Regions from separate parts of the Mesorhizobium vachelliae genome, predicted to be linked through region 3. Evidence: riboswitches for the same ligand, from Rfam matches in the RefSeq annotation. Region 3 holds a riboswitch; each other region holds the start of a gene.

Region 1 (4,911 bases), on a different contig from region 3:
GCGTCCGGCGCCAGCTCGCCGGTCAGCATCTTCAGCAATGTCGTCTTGCCGGCGCCGTTCGGCCCGACCAGGCCGACGCGGTCGCCGCGCTGGATGCGGGTCGAAAAACCCTTGACCACGGTGAGGTCGCCGAAGCTCTTGGCGATGCCCTTGGCCTCGATCACCAGCTTGCCGGATTCGGCGGCGTCGCTCGCCATCATGGTGGCCGTGCCCTCGGCGCCGCGATGGCTGCGGAAGCGCTGGCGCATGGCCTGCAATTCGCCGAGGCGGCGCATGTTGCGCTTGCGCCTGGCGGTCACGCCGTAACGCAGCCAGTGCTCCTCGCGCACGATCTGGCGGCCGAGCTTGTGCTGCTCGCGCTCTTCCTCCTCCAGCACCTGGTCGCGCCATTCCTCGAAATGCGCGAAGCCCTTGTCCAACCGTCGCGTCTGGCCGCGGTCGAGCCAGACGGTGGCGCGTGAGACGCGCTCGAGAAAGCGGCGGTCGTGCGAGATCAGGATCACGGCGGAAGAGGCGCGGACAAGCTCCTCTTCCAGCCATTCGATCACGGAAAGATCGAGATGGTTGGTCGGCTCGTCGAGCAAAAGGATGTCGGGCTCCGGCGCCATGACGCGCGCCAGGGCGGCGCGGCGCGCCTCGCCGCCGGAGAGATCGTTCGGCCGCTCCTCGCCGGTGAGGCCGAGATGCTCCATCAGATAGGTGGCGCGGTGCGGATCGTCGGCAGGGCCAAGGCCGGCCTCGACATAGGCGCGCACGCTGGCGAAGCCATCCATGTCCGGCATCTGCGGCAGGTAGCGGACCGTGGCCGAGGGCTGGCGGAAGACCTCGCCGTCCTGCGGCTCGATCATGCCGGCGGCGATCTTGAGCAACGTCGACTTGCCCGAACCGTTGCGGCCGACCAGCGCGATCTTCTCGCCGGCGGATGCGCTGAGCGCCGCGCCATCGAGCAGCGGGGTGCCGCCGAAGGTCAGCTTAATGCCGTCGAGGTTGAGGAGTGGCGGCGCCATGTCTGGAATGTCAGCTTTCGGGAAGAGGATAGGGGTGGGCCAGAAGCAGCGCCCGGCCGCGTTCCAGCGCGATGCCAAGCTGCCCCTTGACCTCGTTTGATATAGTGAGCGAAGAGCCGAACGCCACCTCGACGCGGTCGAGCGGCCATTTGGCGCCGGTGACCGTCAGGCCGGTGAGCTCGGAGAAGCCGAGCACCGAAAACAGGGTGCCGTCCGCATAGTCGAAGGCGGCGCTGCCCGGCAAAACGGGAACACCTTCCTGCGCGCCGCTTGTCAGCAGCACGGTGGTGCCTGCCTCGGCCAGCCGCACGGCCAGCGCCAGATGCAGGAAGGCGTGGTCGGCGCGCTTGCCACCGAAGGCGCCCGCCAGCACGAGGCTGGTGGCGCCGCGCCGGAGCGCCTCGGCGATGGCGAGCTCGCCATCTGTCATGTCCTTCTCGGCCGGAAAGACCTTGCGCGGCACCTCGGCCAGATCCTTTGGCAGGTTCGCCGGCACCGAGTCGAAGTCGCCGACCCACAGCTTGGGCACGAGGCCGAGCATGCGGGCATGGCCGATGCCGGCGTCGGCGGCGATGACGCGCGAGCCAGCGATCTGGCGTTCGAGCCGGGGCGTGCGAATGAGTTCGCCGCCGAGCAGGATGGTGAATGTGCCCATGGCCGTCGCCTTACCAGCCCGCCGGGTGAAACGGAAGCCGGGTGGCGCGGCCTTCGCATCCGAGGTCGGCGCCCGAGCGTTAGATGCCCGGCAAACTTCCGCTTGCGCGCCGCTTCGGCCGGGCCTATCTGTCGAAACGCTCTAACGGGGTGCCGGACGTGATCCGGCTGAGAGGCAGTCAAGCCAACCCGCTGAACCTGATCCGGTTTGTACCGGCGGAGGGATTAGACGTTTCGGACCTTCCGGCGCCTCAATTCCTTGTCACTCGAACGAAGGAGGCGCCGATGCGCGCGATATTGTCCAAGCTTATTCTCGCAACCGGCCTGGTTTCGCTTCTGGCGGGCGTCGCGCCTGCCGAGGCAAAGGACAAGCTCACCGTCTATACCTATGAAAGCTTCACCGCTGATTGGGGCCCCGGCCCGGCGGTGAAGAAGGAATTCGAGGCCGAATGCGGCTGCGATCTCGAATTCGTCTCGGTGGCCGACGGCGTCGCCTTGCTCAACCGCGTGAAGCTCGAAGGCGCGGGCACCAAGGCCGATATCGTGCTCGGCCTCGACACCAATCTTACCTCCGACGCCAAGGCGAGCGGCCTGTTCGCGCCGCATGGCGAAGTCTCCGGCATCAATGTGCCCGGCGGCTGGAAGGACGACACGTTCGTGCCTTTCGACTATGGCTATTTCGCCGTCGTCTATGACACGCAGAAGCTTAAAGTCCCGCCGAAGAGCCTGAAGGAACTGGTCGAGGGAACCGGCGCCGACAAGATCGTGATCCAGGATCCGCGCACCTCGACGCCCGGCCTCGGCCTGCTGCTCTGGGTGAAGTCGGTCTATGGCGACAAGGCGCCGGAGGCCTGGGCCAAGCTCAAGACCAAGGTGCTGACCGTGACGCCGGGCTGGAGCGAGGCCTATGGGCTCTTCACCAAGGGCGAGGCGCCGATGGTGCTCTCCTACACCACCTCGCCGGCCTACCACATGGTGGCCGAGAACACGGAACGCTATCAGGCGGCCTCTTTCGAGGAGGGCGAATACCTGCAGATCGAGGTGGCCGGCATCACCAAGACCGGCGCGAAGAACCCGCTGGCGCAAAAGTTCATCGCCTTCATGACCGGGTCGAAATTCCAGGACGTCATTCCGGAGACCAACTGGATGTTCCCGGCCGGCAAGACCGACAAGCCGCTCAACCCGGCTTTCGACAAATTGGTCAGGCCGACCAAGACCTTGCTGTTCAGCCCCGAGGAAGTCGCCGCCAACCGCAAGGCGTGGGTGGATGAGTGGCTGGCGGTGATGAGCAAGTAGGATTTGCCAATTATCGCAAAATGATCGCTCTACGGCGCCCCCCTCTGTCCTGCCGGACATCTCCCCCACAAGGGGGGAGATTGGCTGTCGTCGACGATTTCGCCAATCGCCGACGTTGCAGGACGGTGCCGAGCGTTGACACTGCTGATCTCCCCCCTTGTGGGGGAGATGTCCGGCAGGACAGAGGGGGGCGCGAAGGAACGCGGCGCTCGCTAATTCAAGCCGACGTGGTGCAGCGTGCAGTCCGCGCCGCGCTCTGACTCCCGCGTCACCGCCGGCATCATCGCCCTCGCGGCAGTCGCCGTGCTCGTCGGCGGCGCCTTCGTCGGGCTCATCCTCGAAAGCGCGCGCGATCCATCCGGTGCACTCGCCGCCTTCGACAGCTACCTCCTGCGCGTCGCCCGCTTCACGCTCTGGCAGGCGCTGCTGTCGACATTGCTATCGGTCGCGCCGGCGCTCATGGTGGCGCGCGCGCTGTCCCGGCACCCGAACTTTCCCGGGCGTCGCCTGATCTTGCAGCTGTTCACCGTGCCGCTAGCGTTGCCGGCGATCGTCGCCGCGCTCGGCATCCTGGCGCTCTATGGCCGCGCCGGATATTTTGCCGGCGTCTTTGCCGGGCTTGGCGGCGGAGAGTGGCCCGGAATCTACGGCCTCTCTGGCATCCTGGTCGCGCATGTCTTCTTCAACCTGCCTTTGGCGACGCGCCTGTTCCTCGAGGCGTTGGGCACCATTCCCGCCGACCAGTGGCGGCTGGCGAGCCAGCTCGGCATGTGCGCCCGGCCGGCCTTCCGGCTGATCGAATGGCCGGCGTTGCGCGCAGCCTTGCCGGGCGTCGCCGGGCTGGTCTTCATGCTCTGCATCACATCCTTCACCATCGTGCTGACGCTGGGCGGCGGTCCGGCCGCGACGACGCTGGAGGTCGCCATCTACCAGGCGCTGCGCTTCGATTTCGATCCCGCGCGCGCCGTGGTGCTGACGCTGCTGCAGATCGCGCTGACCTTCATCGTGGTCGTCGCGCTCATGCGGCTCGGCGCCAACACGGTCGGCGATGCCAATCTGCCGGTGGCGCCGCGCCGCTACCTTTCGGTGGGCCGGCTCGAAAGCGTGCTGAACACCTGCCTCATCGCGCTTGCCCTGCTGTTCGTCGCCGGGCCGATGCTGGCGACCGTGTTCTCAGGCCTGGAGGCCGATCTCGGCCGGCTTGCGGGTGAAGAGGCGGTGCGCCGCGCGACGCTCACCAGCGCGGGCCTCGCCTTGCTTGCGGCGCTGCTCAGCGTGACCCTGTCGCTGGCATTGATCGCGTCGCGGCGCGCGCTGGCCCTGCGGCGCCGCTTGGGGAACGCCATGTCGCTGCTCGAACATGCCGCCGACACCGGCGCCGGCTTCGTGCTCGTCGTGCCGCCGATCGTGCTTGGCGCCGGCTGGTTCCTGGCGCTCCGTAACGTCACCGATGTCTTCGCCGTCGCGCCGGTCATGGTCGTCGCCGTCAATGCGGTGATGGCGATGCCCTTCGCCGTCCGCACCATTCGCCCGGCCTATGACGCGGCGAGCGAGCGTCATGAGCGGCTTTGCCTGGCGCTCGGCATATCCGGCTGGAGCCGGCTCAGCCTGATCGACTGGCCGTCGCTGAGGCGCCCCCTGGCCACCGGCTTTGCCTTCGCCATGGCGCTGTCGCTCGGCGATCTCGGTGCGATCGCGCTGTTCGGCAGCGATTCCGTGCAGACCTTGCCCTATCTGCTGTTGGCGCGCATGGGCAGCTACCGAACAGCCGACGCCGCGGGACTTGCCTTGCTGCTCGGCCTTGTCTGCCTGATGCTGGTGGTCGCCGCCGATTGGCTGGGGCGGGAAGGAAAGTCATGACGACGACCATCGACGGCGCCGCCGCGCAAAAGGGCCTCACCGTCGCGCTGGATGGCGTCTCGTTCAGCTATGGCGAGTCTTCCTTCCGCTTCGA
Region 2 (4,911 bases), on a different contig from region 3:
GCACATCGAGCAGAAATGCGCCAGCTTGTGTGCTTCCTTGGGCAAGGTCTCGTCATGGAGCGAGCGCGCTGTCTCGGGATCGAGCGACAGGTTGAACTGGTCTTCCCAGCGGAACTCGAACCGTGCCCGCGAAAGCGCGTCGTCACGGATCTTCGCCGCGGGATGCCCCTTGGCAAGATCCGCGGCGTGCGCGGCTATCTTGTAGGTGATCACGCCGGTCTTGACGTCGTTGCGGTCTGGCAGGCCGAGATGTTCCTTCGGCGTCACATAGCAGAGCATCGCCGTGCCGAACCAGCCGATCATGGCGGCGCCGATTCCCGAGGTGATGTGGTCGTAGCCCGGCGCTATGTCCGTGGTCAGCGGCCCCAGTGTGTAGAATGGCGCTTCGCCACAGACGGCGAGCTGCTTGTCCATATTCTGCTTGATCTTGTGCATGGGAACATGGCCAGGGCCCTCGATCATCACCTGGCAATCCTTTGCCCAGGCGATCTTCGTCAATTCGCCAAGCGTTTCCAACTCGGCGAACTGGGCTCGGTCATTGGCGTCGGCGATCGAGCCGGGACGAAGGCCGTCGCCGAGCGAGAAGGAGACGTCATAGGCTCTGGCGATGTCGCAGATCTCCTCGAAATGCTCATAGAGGAAGCTTTCGCGGTGATGGTGCAGGCACCATTTCGCCATGATCGAGCCGCCCCTGCTGACGATGCCAGTAACCCGGCCGACGGTGAGCGGGATGTAATGCAGCCGCACGCCGGCATGGATGGTGAAATAGTCGACGCCCTGCTCGGCCTGCTCGATCAGCGTGTCGCGATAGACTTCCCAGGTCAGGTCCTCGGCGATGCCGCCGACCTTTTCCAGCGCCTGGTAGAGCGGCACGGTGCCGATCGGCACCGGCGCGTTGCGCACGATCCATTCGCGGATGTTGTGGATGTTGCGGCCGGTCGATAAGTCCATCACCGTGTCGGCGCCCCAGCGGATCGCCCAGACCATCTTTTCGACCTCCTCGGCCATCGAGGAGGTGACGGCGGAATTGCCGATATTGGCGTTGATCTTCACCAGGAAATTGCGGCCGATGATCATCGGCTCGCTTTCGGGATGGTTGATGTTGGCGGGAATGATCGCGCGGCCGCGCGCCACCTCGTCGCGCACGAATTCCGGCGTGACGAAATCCGGGATCGTCGCGCCGAACGCTTCCCCGTCCTGTTGCAGCTTGCCACGCAGCATTTCGCGGCCAAGGTTCTCGCGGATGGCCACGAATTCCATCTCGGGCGTGATGATCCCTGCGCGCGCATAGGCAAGCTGCGTCACCGCCTTGCCGGCTTTCGCCCGCAACGGGCGGTTGCGGATGGGGAATTCCGGCGTCAGCCGTTCGCCGGTCGCAAATCCGTTGTCCTCCGGCCTCACATGGCGGCCGTCATAGGCTTCGACATCGCCGCGCGCCGCGATCCAGTCCTGACGAAGGCGGGCAAGACCCTTTTCGATATCCGTTTCGATCGCGGGGTCGGTATAGGGGCCTGACGGGTCGTAGACCGTCACCGGCGGCTCGCCGGCAGTCGGATGGACCGCGATCTCGCGCATCGGCACCCTGATCTGCGGATGGAGGACGCCGAATTTGTGGATCTTCCGCGAGGCCGGCAGCGGTCCAGTCGATACGGTCAGGGTCAAGGCATTCATTTGAGGCTCCTTTGCTCGTTGCATTGGAGACCCAGTTCGGTGCCGGAAGGATGAAAAGACGCTTTTGGTAGGCCTGCTTGAGACAGGTCTTCGGGCATGAACGCCCACAAGCGCTTGCACCGTCCCTACGCCAGTATGAACTGGATCAGGTTCAACGGGTCACTGCGCCGCAAAGCCAGCAGTATCTCAGCCCCTTGCCGGGACTCCCCTGGTGAATGCTTTCGAATTGACCGGGCCGCCGCTATCTTGTCAAGCGCCTTCAGGCCGCGGCGCTGATCGGCTGCTGATCAAACTGGCGGAAAAGTTCGCGCACATGGCGGCGACAGATCGCGCGCCCGAGACCAGCACGGGGACGCTTGCGCCAATTAGGCCGAAAGCTTCTTCTCCCGCCTGCGCCGCGCTGAGATCGGCACCCATCATCAAGTCAGCGGTCGCTATCTTCATGCCTACGCAGCAGAGATGGCATGGCGTGAGGACAACCGCCGTTGTAAGCAATGGCGAGCAGTATCTCGCCGTCGCCAACGCCTCGCTTAATCACCCAATCAGCCGAGTGTGGACTGGATATTGGCAGCGAAGCGTGGACAAAATTTAATCGCTTTTCGCATCGAAAATCGTCTAAACGGCAACCAAATGACGGTCGACGCATTTTAAATGCGTCTAAATGCACGTTGCATATTTGCCGAAAATTGACAAATATGTGCGTTGCTTGTATGGCGCCGCCACGACAGACGGCCCAAGCCAGGGACAGGACCGGGAGAACGATGATGCCAGAGAGAGGCTTGCCGAAGAGCGCTGAACGGTGCGCCCTTCCGCGCGACATTTCCAGATTTAAAAAGCTGTACGAAAATGGTCGCGCCGTTATCAAATCGGATCCTGACAAAACCCTCGGGTATGTGTCTACCGTCGAATTGGTAAACGAGACGGTGAAAACCGCCGCGTAACCCCGTTTTTTTATTTCCTTTTAGAGGGCGAAGGTTTACCAACCTTCGCCCTCTTGCTTTGGGGCTTGGAGTTCTCGCCTGTATGATTCCGTTCGATGAAAAGAAGTTGGATGAATGGCTCGCCGACTACGAATCTTTCAACTACGCTTTCCGCGAGTTCTGTTACGCCAATTTCAAAGTGCATGGACTCGAAGCCCATTTCATTCCGAACGTCACAAAGCAGATTCACGCTCAGTGGGTGGCCGACAACCAGCAATGGCTTTCAGAGGAAACCTCTGAAAAAACGACGCGGCTGTCTCACGTAAAAATTTGTGCCCTGCTCCTTTTTAATCTGAATTCAGAGCCCTTCTTGGGCAATTTCTTCGACCACGAATATAATGAGGACGTGCCGTACGACTTCAAAGGAAGCGACGAGCAGAAAGCCACCGCTAGGCAGGACCTAATCGACGGGAGGGAATCTATCCTTGCGCTCGATTTTTGCCTCCTAATTATTAATTGGTTCGAAAGAAATCGTACGGACCGAGCCATCCCATACCGCCAACCGATGACGGCCGATATGCGCCACGATTTGCTCAATTACCTATTGGGCGGTGCCGTCGACCGAAAGGGGCTCTATCTGATATTGAAGGCTATGTATTTGCGACCGAACAGGGGCGGCGCAGCCAATTAAAGGGCGTTCATTCTTCGGCGACGGTCCCAATTCTTGGAACTTCTTATGGCACTCGCCACCTTAGCGACCAAAGCGCGGTCGCCGGCATCCCATCCCTTCGCCTCGATGACGCGCAGGGCGATTTCCCGGTTGGTTCCTTGCGGTCCGACTTGCGCCATGAGGCGCGGCAGCTCCCGCCGCTTGAAGATATAGAGTGCTTGCCCTTGGGCTTGATGTCGCGCGGATCGCCGCGATATCCGAACAGGAACAGCACTGCGTCAACGTGTGCGATCTGGGCGCCGATCGCTTCGGCCTTGGCTTTACCAGATGTGAGAGCTGCCCCCGCCAGTTCGGCACGATTTGCTACCAGTGCGGATATGACGTGCGGCTCACCCATACCGCACCATACGTACGCCATTCGTTGACCCGATTCTTTTTAGGTGTGAGCTAAATAATGCCGGAAGACTGTCAAATCACCGAGCTGAAAGTTCGATTCTTGCGATGATCACGCCGTCAATCGGCACCAAAGGTTTGCGCGTAGATCGCTTCGATCCGCCTTGCCTCATCATTAGTCAGCGCGGCGAATTCCTTTTGGCGGGCGCGGTTCGATAGCTGGCCGCCATTCTGGTGGAGGAAACGGAAGAGCAGATCGATCAGCCGCTCGGGCATGTCGATAAAGGCATCCACCTGTTGCCGGAACTGATCGTAGCGCTTCAGAAACGCGGTTTCGTTGGGAAGATCCCGTTCGATGGTTCGCTGAACGCAGGCATAGAGGAATTCGGCGTGCGGGGTTGCATCAAAGAAGCGGTAGAAATCCCCGGTGTCATTCAGTACCCGGACGTTGAATTGCGGCGTCGCTTCCCAGTGGACCAATGGCAGAAGGCGCCGGGAATAGCTCTCGAGCACGCGCCGGTACTCGTCTAGCTGGTCCAGGATCGCGGCCGAGACGGGAAACACAATTCCCGGCGGATTGAATCCGTGCGTGGCAAGGATGTGATGGATTAGATAGCGGTGAATACGGCCGTTTCCGTCCTCGAATGGATGGATGTAGACAAAGCCGAAGGCAAGGATAGCGGCGGCGATGACTGCATCAAGGTTTTGCGCGGGGCCTTGATCGAAGGCCTCCATCCCATCAATCAGCCGCGGCAGGTCCTCAGGCCGAGCGCTGATGTGATCGGGCAGGGGCATGCGATTCTCCCTGTCATGCTCACCGACGAAGCCTCCCTCCTTTCGAAAGCCAAGTCTAACGAATCGGGCATCGCCGAGGACAATTCTTTGCAGTCGAAGCAGCTCATCGCGATCAATCGGTTGCCGACCAGCTTCGGCGATAGCGCGGCCCCAGCGTTGGATGCGATCTTCCGGCGGGCGCTCGCCCTCGATCGCGTAGCTTGATCGGGAGTCTTTGAGCAAAAGAAAGGCGGCGGTCCGAGCAAGGAGGTCGCGCGGCACGTCCGCTACGATTGCCTCCGCGCGTCGCGGCAGCTCAAGGTCGATGAATTTTTCGAGCGTCTTGGTGCGGAATACCAGAGGGCAGAACTCAGGCGTACCGGGGAGATTGTCCTTTACGCGGTAGCGCGAGACGGTTTTCTCGGGTCCGGACCACTGCATCTCGGGATCGAGGACCGGAACATAGCGTCCGGCATCAGCATC
Region 3 (4,911 bases):
AGCCAGGTCGGCAAGTAGGGGCCGCCGGCATGCTGACCAGGCCGTCCGCTCCGACCAATCCGCTGGAACGGTTGACCGGCGCCGGCCTGGCGTGGGGCGAGGGGGCTTACGCGAGATGGGCGGCATCGATCGGGGCGATCGCCTTCTCGCTCTATGTCCTGCTGACCGCTGCGACCGCCTGGTTCATGCCCGACGCCAACTGGGACATGCTGCCCTATCTGGCGATCGCCGAGGAGGGCGCCTATCCCGATCCGCAGGTGCTGCATGACTATGCCTACAGCACAGTCAAAGCCGGCGTGTCAGCCGGCGATTACAAGACGCTGACCGACGACAGCGGCGGCTTCCGCAGCCACATGGCGGAGAACGCCGCCGATTTCCATTCGCTGCTCGGCATGTACCGGATCAAGTTCCTCTATGCCGAGATCCTGTCCAGCCTCAGTCATGTCGTGTCGCCGGTCGAGGCGATGCGGCTGGTGCAGGTGTTCTCCGTGCTGCTGTTCGGCGCCATCACGCTGGCCTGGCTGCGCGCGGAAGGCGCGCTGGCGCTGGCGCCGGTCGTCGGCGCGGTGCTGATCATGGCCGATTTCGGCGATGCGGCGCGCGCCTCGACGCCCGACCTTTTGTGCTCGGCGCTGTTCCTTGGCGGGACCTTTGCCTATGTGCGCAAGCGCGAGGCAGCGACGGCGGTCCTGCTTTTCCTGGCTTTCATGGCCAGGCCCGACAACATCGTCTTCCTCGCCATTTTCGCGGTGCTGCTTATCGCTTTCCGCGAGAGGGCATGGGGCGCGCTGGTGGGCTTTGCCGCCTCTTTCGTTGCCTATTTCGCCATTTCCCATTGGGCGCAGCATCCCGGCTGGTGGCCGCATCTTTGGTTTTCCAGCATCGAGCAGCATTACAACATGGACGGGTTCGAACCGCCGTTCTCCGTGGCCGCCTATCTGAAGGCCTTTGCAGCGTCGGTGGTGCGCGCCATCAGCGTCAACAGCTGGGTCGGCGTCGCGGTCCTGGCGCTGGCCGGCTGGTTCGGCTTGAGCCGCGTCGGCTTCCGGCTCGACCGCCGCGCCGGCGTCCTGCTGGCGGCGCTCGCGCTCGGCGTGCTGGCGAAATTCGCCGTCTTCCCGATCCACGACACCCGCATCTATTTCCCAAATCTTCTCCCGCCCTTCCTGCTGCTCGCCGCGCCGCTGATGGCGCTCTGGGGAGCGGCGAGCAAAGGCGGGCGCCGCGCCGCGCTGCAGGTCATTTCCGGAGACAAGTCATGAGCTCGGTGTCCAGCTTCGCGCGCGTTCTTCTGTCGCTCGGCCTGCCTGTGGGCCTGCTCGATCGCGGGCCGGCGTTGCGCGGCACGAAGTTCCTTGCCAAGGCGGCGCTCAAGGCACGTTTCGGCGGCAATGGCCGGCCGTTCCAGATGGTCAATGTCGGCGCATGCGACGGCGCGCTGTTCGACGACGTGACGCCGTGGCTGCACAGCATCCGCGGCGCTCGCGCCATGCTGGTCGAGCCGATCCCCTACAATCAGAAGCGGCTGCGCGCCAACTATCCTGATACCGATCGCTTCATCATCGAGCCGGTGGCGGTGACCAGGGCCAAGGGAACGATCACCGTCCATACGTTCGACGCCGCCGCGCTCGAATCCGGCACACTGCCGATCGAGTTCATCGGCTGCTCGTCGGTCACCGACACCAATCTGATGTCGGGCAAGAACGCCTGGGGCGAGGCCGATGCCAACTTCAACAAGTTCGCGCCGCATCTGAAGGACATCGAGGTGCAGTCGGAGACCTTGCAGACGCTGCTCGACCGCAACGGCATTGCCCATATCGACGCTTTCCTGGTCGACTGTGAAGGCGCCGACTGGATGGTGTTCGAGCAGCTCGACCTCGAGCGTTACCGTCCCGGCATGATCAAGATCGAGGTCGGCGCGCTGCCTGCCGCCGAGATCGGCCAGGTCGTGGTCAAGCTCAAGACCGCCGGCTACCAGGTCGGCTTCCAGGCCGAGGACATCTGGGCCTTCGCCTAGAGCGGTTCAGCCTTTCACGGAATCGCCGAACCGCCCTAAGCCTTTGTTTTTACGCAATTCCGGACGGAAAACCGTTTCACACTTTTCCTGAAATTGCTCTAGTTTCCCTGCAACGGCAATCGAAACCCAATTGTCGTCCTGGCCGGATGCGCTTGACAAAACGGCGGCGGCTCGCTCAACTTGAGCCATTCACCAGGGGAGTCCCGGCAAGGGGCTGAGATACTGCTGGCTTTCGCGGCGCAGTGACCCGTTGAACCTGATCCAGTTCATACTGGCGTAGGGACGGTGCAAGCGCTTTGCGGGAATCCATGCCCGAAGACCTGTCTTAGCAGGTTCACCAAGGCGGCTTTTCATCCTTCCGGCACAGAACTGGGTCTCCAATGCAGATGAGCAAAGGAGCCTCAAATGAATGCCTTGACCCCCACCGTTTCGACGGGACCATTGCCCGCCTCGCGGAAAATCCACAGGACCGGCATTATCCATCCGCAGATCAGGGTGCCGATGCGCGAGATCAGCGTGCACCCGACAGCCGGGGAACCGCCGGTGACGGTCTACGATCCGTCAGGCCCCTATACCGACCCCGCGGTCGAAACGGATATCGAAAAGGGTCTTGCCCGCCTTCGGCAGGACTGGATCGCCGCGCGCGGCGATGTCGAAGCCTATGACGGCCGCCACGTCAGGCCCGAGGACAACGGATTTGCGACCGGCGAACGGCTGACGCCGGAATTTCCAGTCCGCAATCGTCCGGTGCGGGCGAAGGCCGGCAAGGCGGTGACACAGCTTGCCTATGCGCGCGCCGGGATCGTCACGCCCGAGATGGAATTCGTGGCCATCCGCGAGAACCTTGGCCGCGAGATGCTGCGAGGCAGGCTGCAACAGGATGGCGAAGCGTTCGGCGCGTCGATACCGGACTTCGTCACGCCGGAATTCGTGCGCGACGAGGTGGCGCGCGGCCGCGCGATCATCCCAGCCAATATCAACCATCCCGAGAGCGAGCCGATGATCATCGGCCGCAACTTCCTGGTGAAGATCAACGCCAATATCGGCAATTCCGCCGTCACCTCCTCGATGGCTGAAGAGGTCGAAAAGATGGTCTGGGCGATCCGCTGGGGCGCCGATACCGTGATGGACCTGTCGACCGGCCGCAACATCCACAACATCCGCGAATGGATCGTGCGCAACGCGCCGGTGCCGATCGGCACCGTGCCGCTCTACCAGGCGTTGGAGAAGGTGAGCGGCATCGCCGAGGACCTCAGCTGGGAGGTCTATCGAGACACGCTGATCGAACAGGCCGAGCAGGGCGTCGACTATTTCACCATCCACGCTGGCGTGCGGCTGCATTACATCCCGCTGACCGTCGACCGGGTCACGGGCATCGTTTCCCGCGGCGGCTCGATCATGGCCAAATGGTGCCTTCACCATCACCGCGAGAGTTTTCTCTACGAGCATTTCGAGGAAATCTGCGACATCGCCAGAGCCTATGACGTCTCCTTCTCCCTCGGCGACGGCCTTCGCCCCGGTTCGATCGCCGATGCCAACGACAAGGCGCAGTTCGCGGAGCTGGAGACGCTCGGCGAGCTGACGAAGATCGCCTGGGCCAAGGACTGCCAGGTGATGATCGAGGGTCCCGGCCATGTTCCCATGCACAAGATCAAGCAGAACATGGACAAGCAGCTTGCCGTCTGCGGCGAGGCGCCTTTCTACACGCTTGGGCCGCTGACCACGGACATCGCACCGGGCTACGATCACATCACCTCCGGCATCGGCGCCGCCATGATCGGCTGGTTCGGCACGGCCATGCTCTGCTATGTGACGCCGAAGGAACATCTCGGGCTACCGGACCGCAATGACGTCAAGACCGGGGTGATCACCTACAAGATCGCCGCGCATGCAGCCGATCTCGCCAAGGGACACCCAGCAGCGAAGGTCCGCGACGACGCGCTTTCGCGGGCACGGTTCGAGTTCCGCTGGGAAGACCAGTTCAACCTGTCGCTCGATCCCGAGACGGCGCGCTCGTTCCACGACGAGACCTTGCCCAAGGAAGCGCACAAGGTCGCGCATTTCTGTTCGATGTGCGGGCCGAAATTCTGCTCCATGCGCATCTCCCACGACATTCGCGCGGAAGCGCAAAAGGAGGGGATGGCGGCTATGGCGGAGAAATATCGCGCGGGCGGCGATCTCTATATGCCCGTCGAAACGCCCGGAGTGGAAGAACAGGCTTTGGCGCGAGATGATCGGGAGACGCGCTGAGCCATGCGCCGTGTCCTTGTCAAAGGCGCCGGTGTGGCAGGTCTCACCGTCGCCCACGAATTGGCCGCGCGGGGTGCGTCGGTCACGGTTGCCGAAATTCGGAGCCAGATAGGCGGCAAGGCCTCCTGGCTAGCCGGTGGCATGCTGGCCCCCTGGTGCGAGCGCGAAAGCGCCGAAGAGGCGGTTGTCACGCTCGGCAAAACTTCGGCCGAGTGGTGGGACAGGACACTGCCCGGGGTCGTGACGAGGGCCGGCACGCTCGTCGTCGCCCATGCGCGAGACGCCTTGGAGCTTGCCCGCTTTGCGACCCGTACGCGTGACTATGAGGCCGTCGACGAAGACGCGATTGCCGCCCTTGAACCAGACCTTGCCGGTCGGTTCCGCAAGGGCATGTTCTTTGCCGGCGAAGCTCATCTCGATCCCCGCCGGGTTCTCGAGGCGCTCGCCGGCAAACTGCGCGCCATGGGTGTCGCCTTCCTCTTCGAGGCGGGCGAGATCGCTCCTTCCGGCTTTGATCAGGTGATCGATTGCACGGGGATCGCGCAGGCCGAGGACGATTTGCGCGGTGTGCGCGGGGAAATGCTGATCCTGCGCACGCGCGAGGTCTCGCTCGCTCGGCCCGTGCGCCTGCTCCATCCGCGTCA

What was found. A riboswitch is a leader RNA that binds a small molecule or an ion and turns the genes downstream of it on or off. The one in region 3 is predicted to bind thiamine pyrophosphate.
Region 1: it holds a riboswitch for thiamine pyrophosphate, as region 3 does, so the genes downstream of both, thiB (thiamine ABC transporter substrate binding subunit) here and thiC (phosphomethylpyrimidine synthase ThiC) in region 3, are expected to answer to the same signal.
Region 2: it holds a riboswitch for thiamine pyrophosphate, as region 3 does, so the genes downstream of both, thiC (phosphomethylpyrimidine synthase ThiC) here and thiC (phosphomethylpyrimidine synthase ThiC) in region 3, are expected to answer to the same signal.

What each region holds. Positions count from the first base shown of each region.
Region 1 covers NZ_JAVIIR010000003.1:573,621-578,531, forward strand. The annotation lists gene RFM41_RS09735 (ABC-F family ATP-binding cassette domain-containing protein) at 1-1,007, opposite strand, end outside; gene RFM41_RS09740 (thiamine diphosphokinase) at 1,018-1,662, opposite strand; TPP riboswitch at 1,798-1,903, shown strand; gene thiB (thiamine ABC transporter substrate binding subunit) at 1,947-2,957, shown strand; gene thiP (thiamine/thiamine pyrophosphate ABC transporter permease) at 3,195-4,817, shown strand; gene thiQ (thiamine ABC transporter ATP-binding protein) at 4,814-4,911, shown strand, end outside.
Region 2 covers NZ_JAVIIR010000020.1:69,159-74,069, reverse strand. The annotation lists gene thiC (phosphomethylpyrimidine synthase ThiC) at 1-1,671, opposite strand, end outside; TPP riboswitch at 1,776-1,891, opposite strand; partial or broken gene RFM41_RS30340 (transposase) at 2,020-2,263, shown strand; gene RFM41_RS30335 (hypothetical protein) at 2,695-3,282, shown strand; gene RFM41_RS30330 (Fic family protein) at 3,775-4,911, opposite strand, start outside.
Region 3 covers NZ_JAVIIR010000007.1:163,954-168,864, reverse strand. The annotation lists gene RFM41_RS16705 (aspartate aminotransferase family protein) at 1-18, shown strand, start outside; gene RFM41_RS16700 (hypothetical protein) at 30-1,262, shown strand; gene RFM41_RS16695 (FkbM family methyltransferase) at 1,259-2,017, shown strand; gene RFM41_RS16690 (hypothetical protein) at 2,024-2,206, opposite strand; TPP riboswitch at 2,202-2,318, shown strand; gene thiC (phosphomethylpyrimidine synthase ThiC) at 2,423-4,267, shown strand; gene thiO (glycine oxidase ThiO) at 4,271-4,911, shown strand, end outside.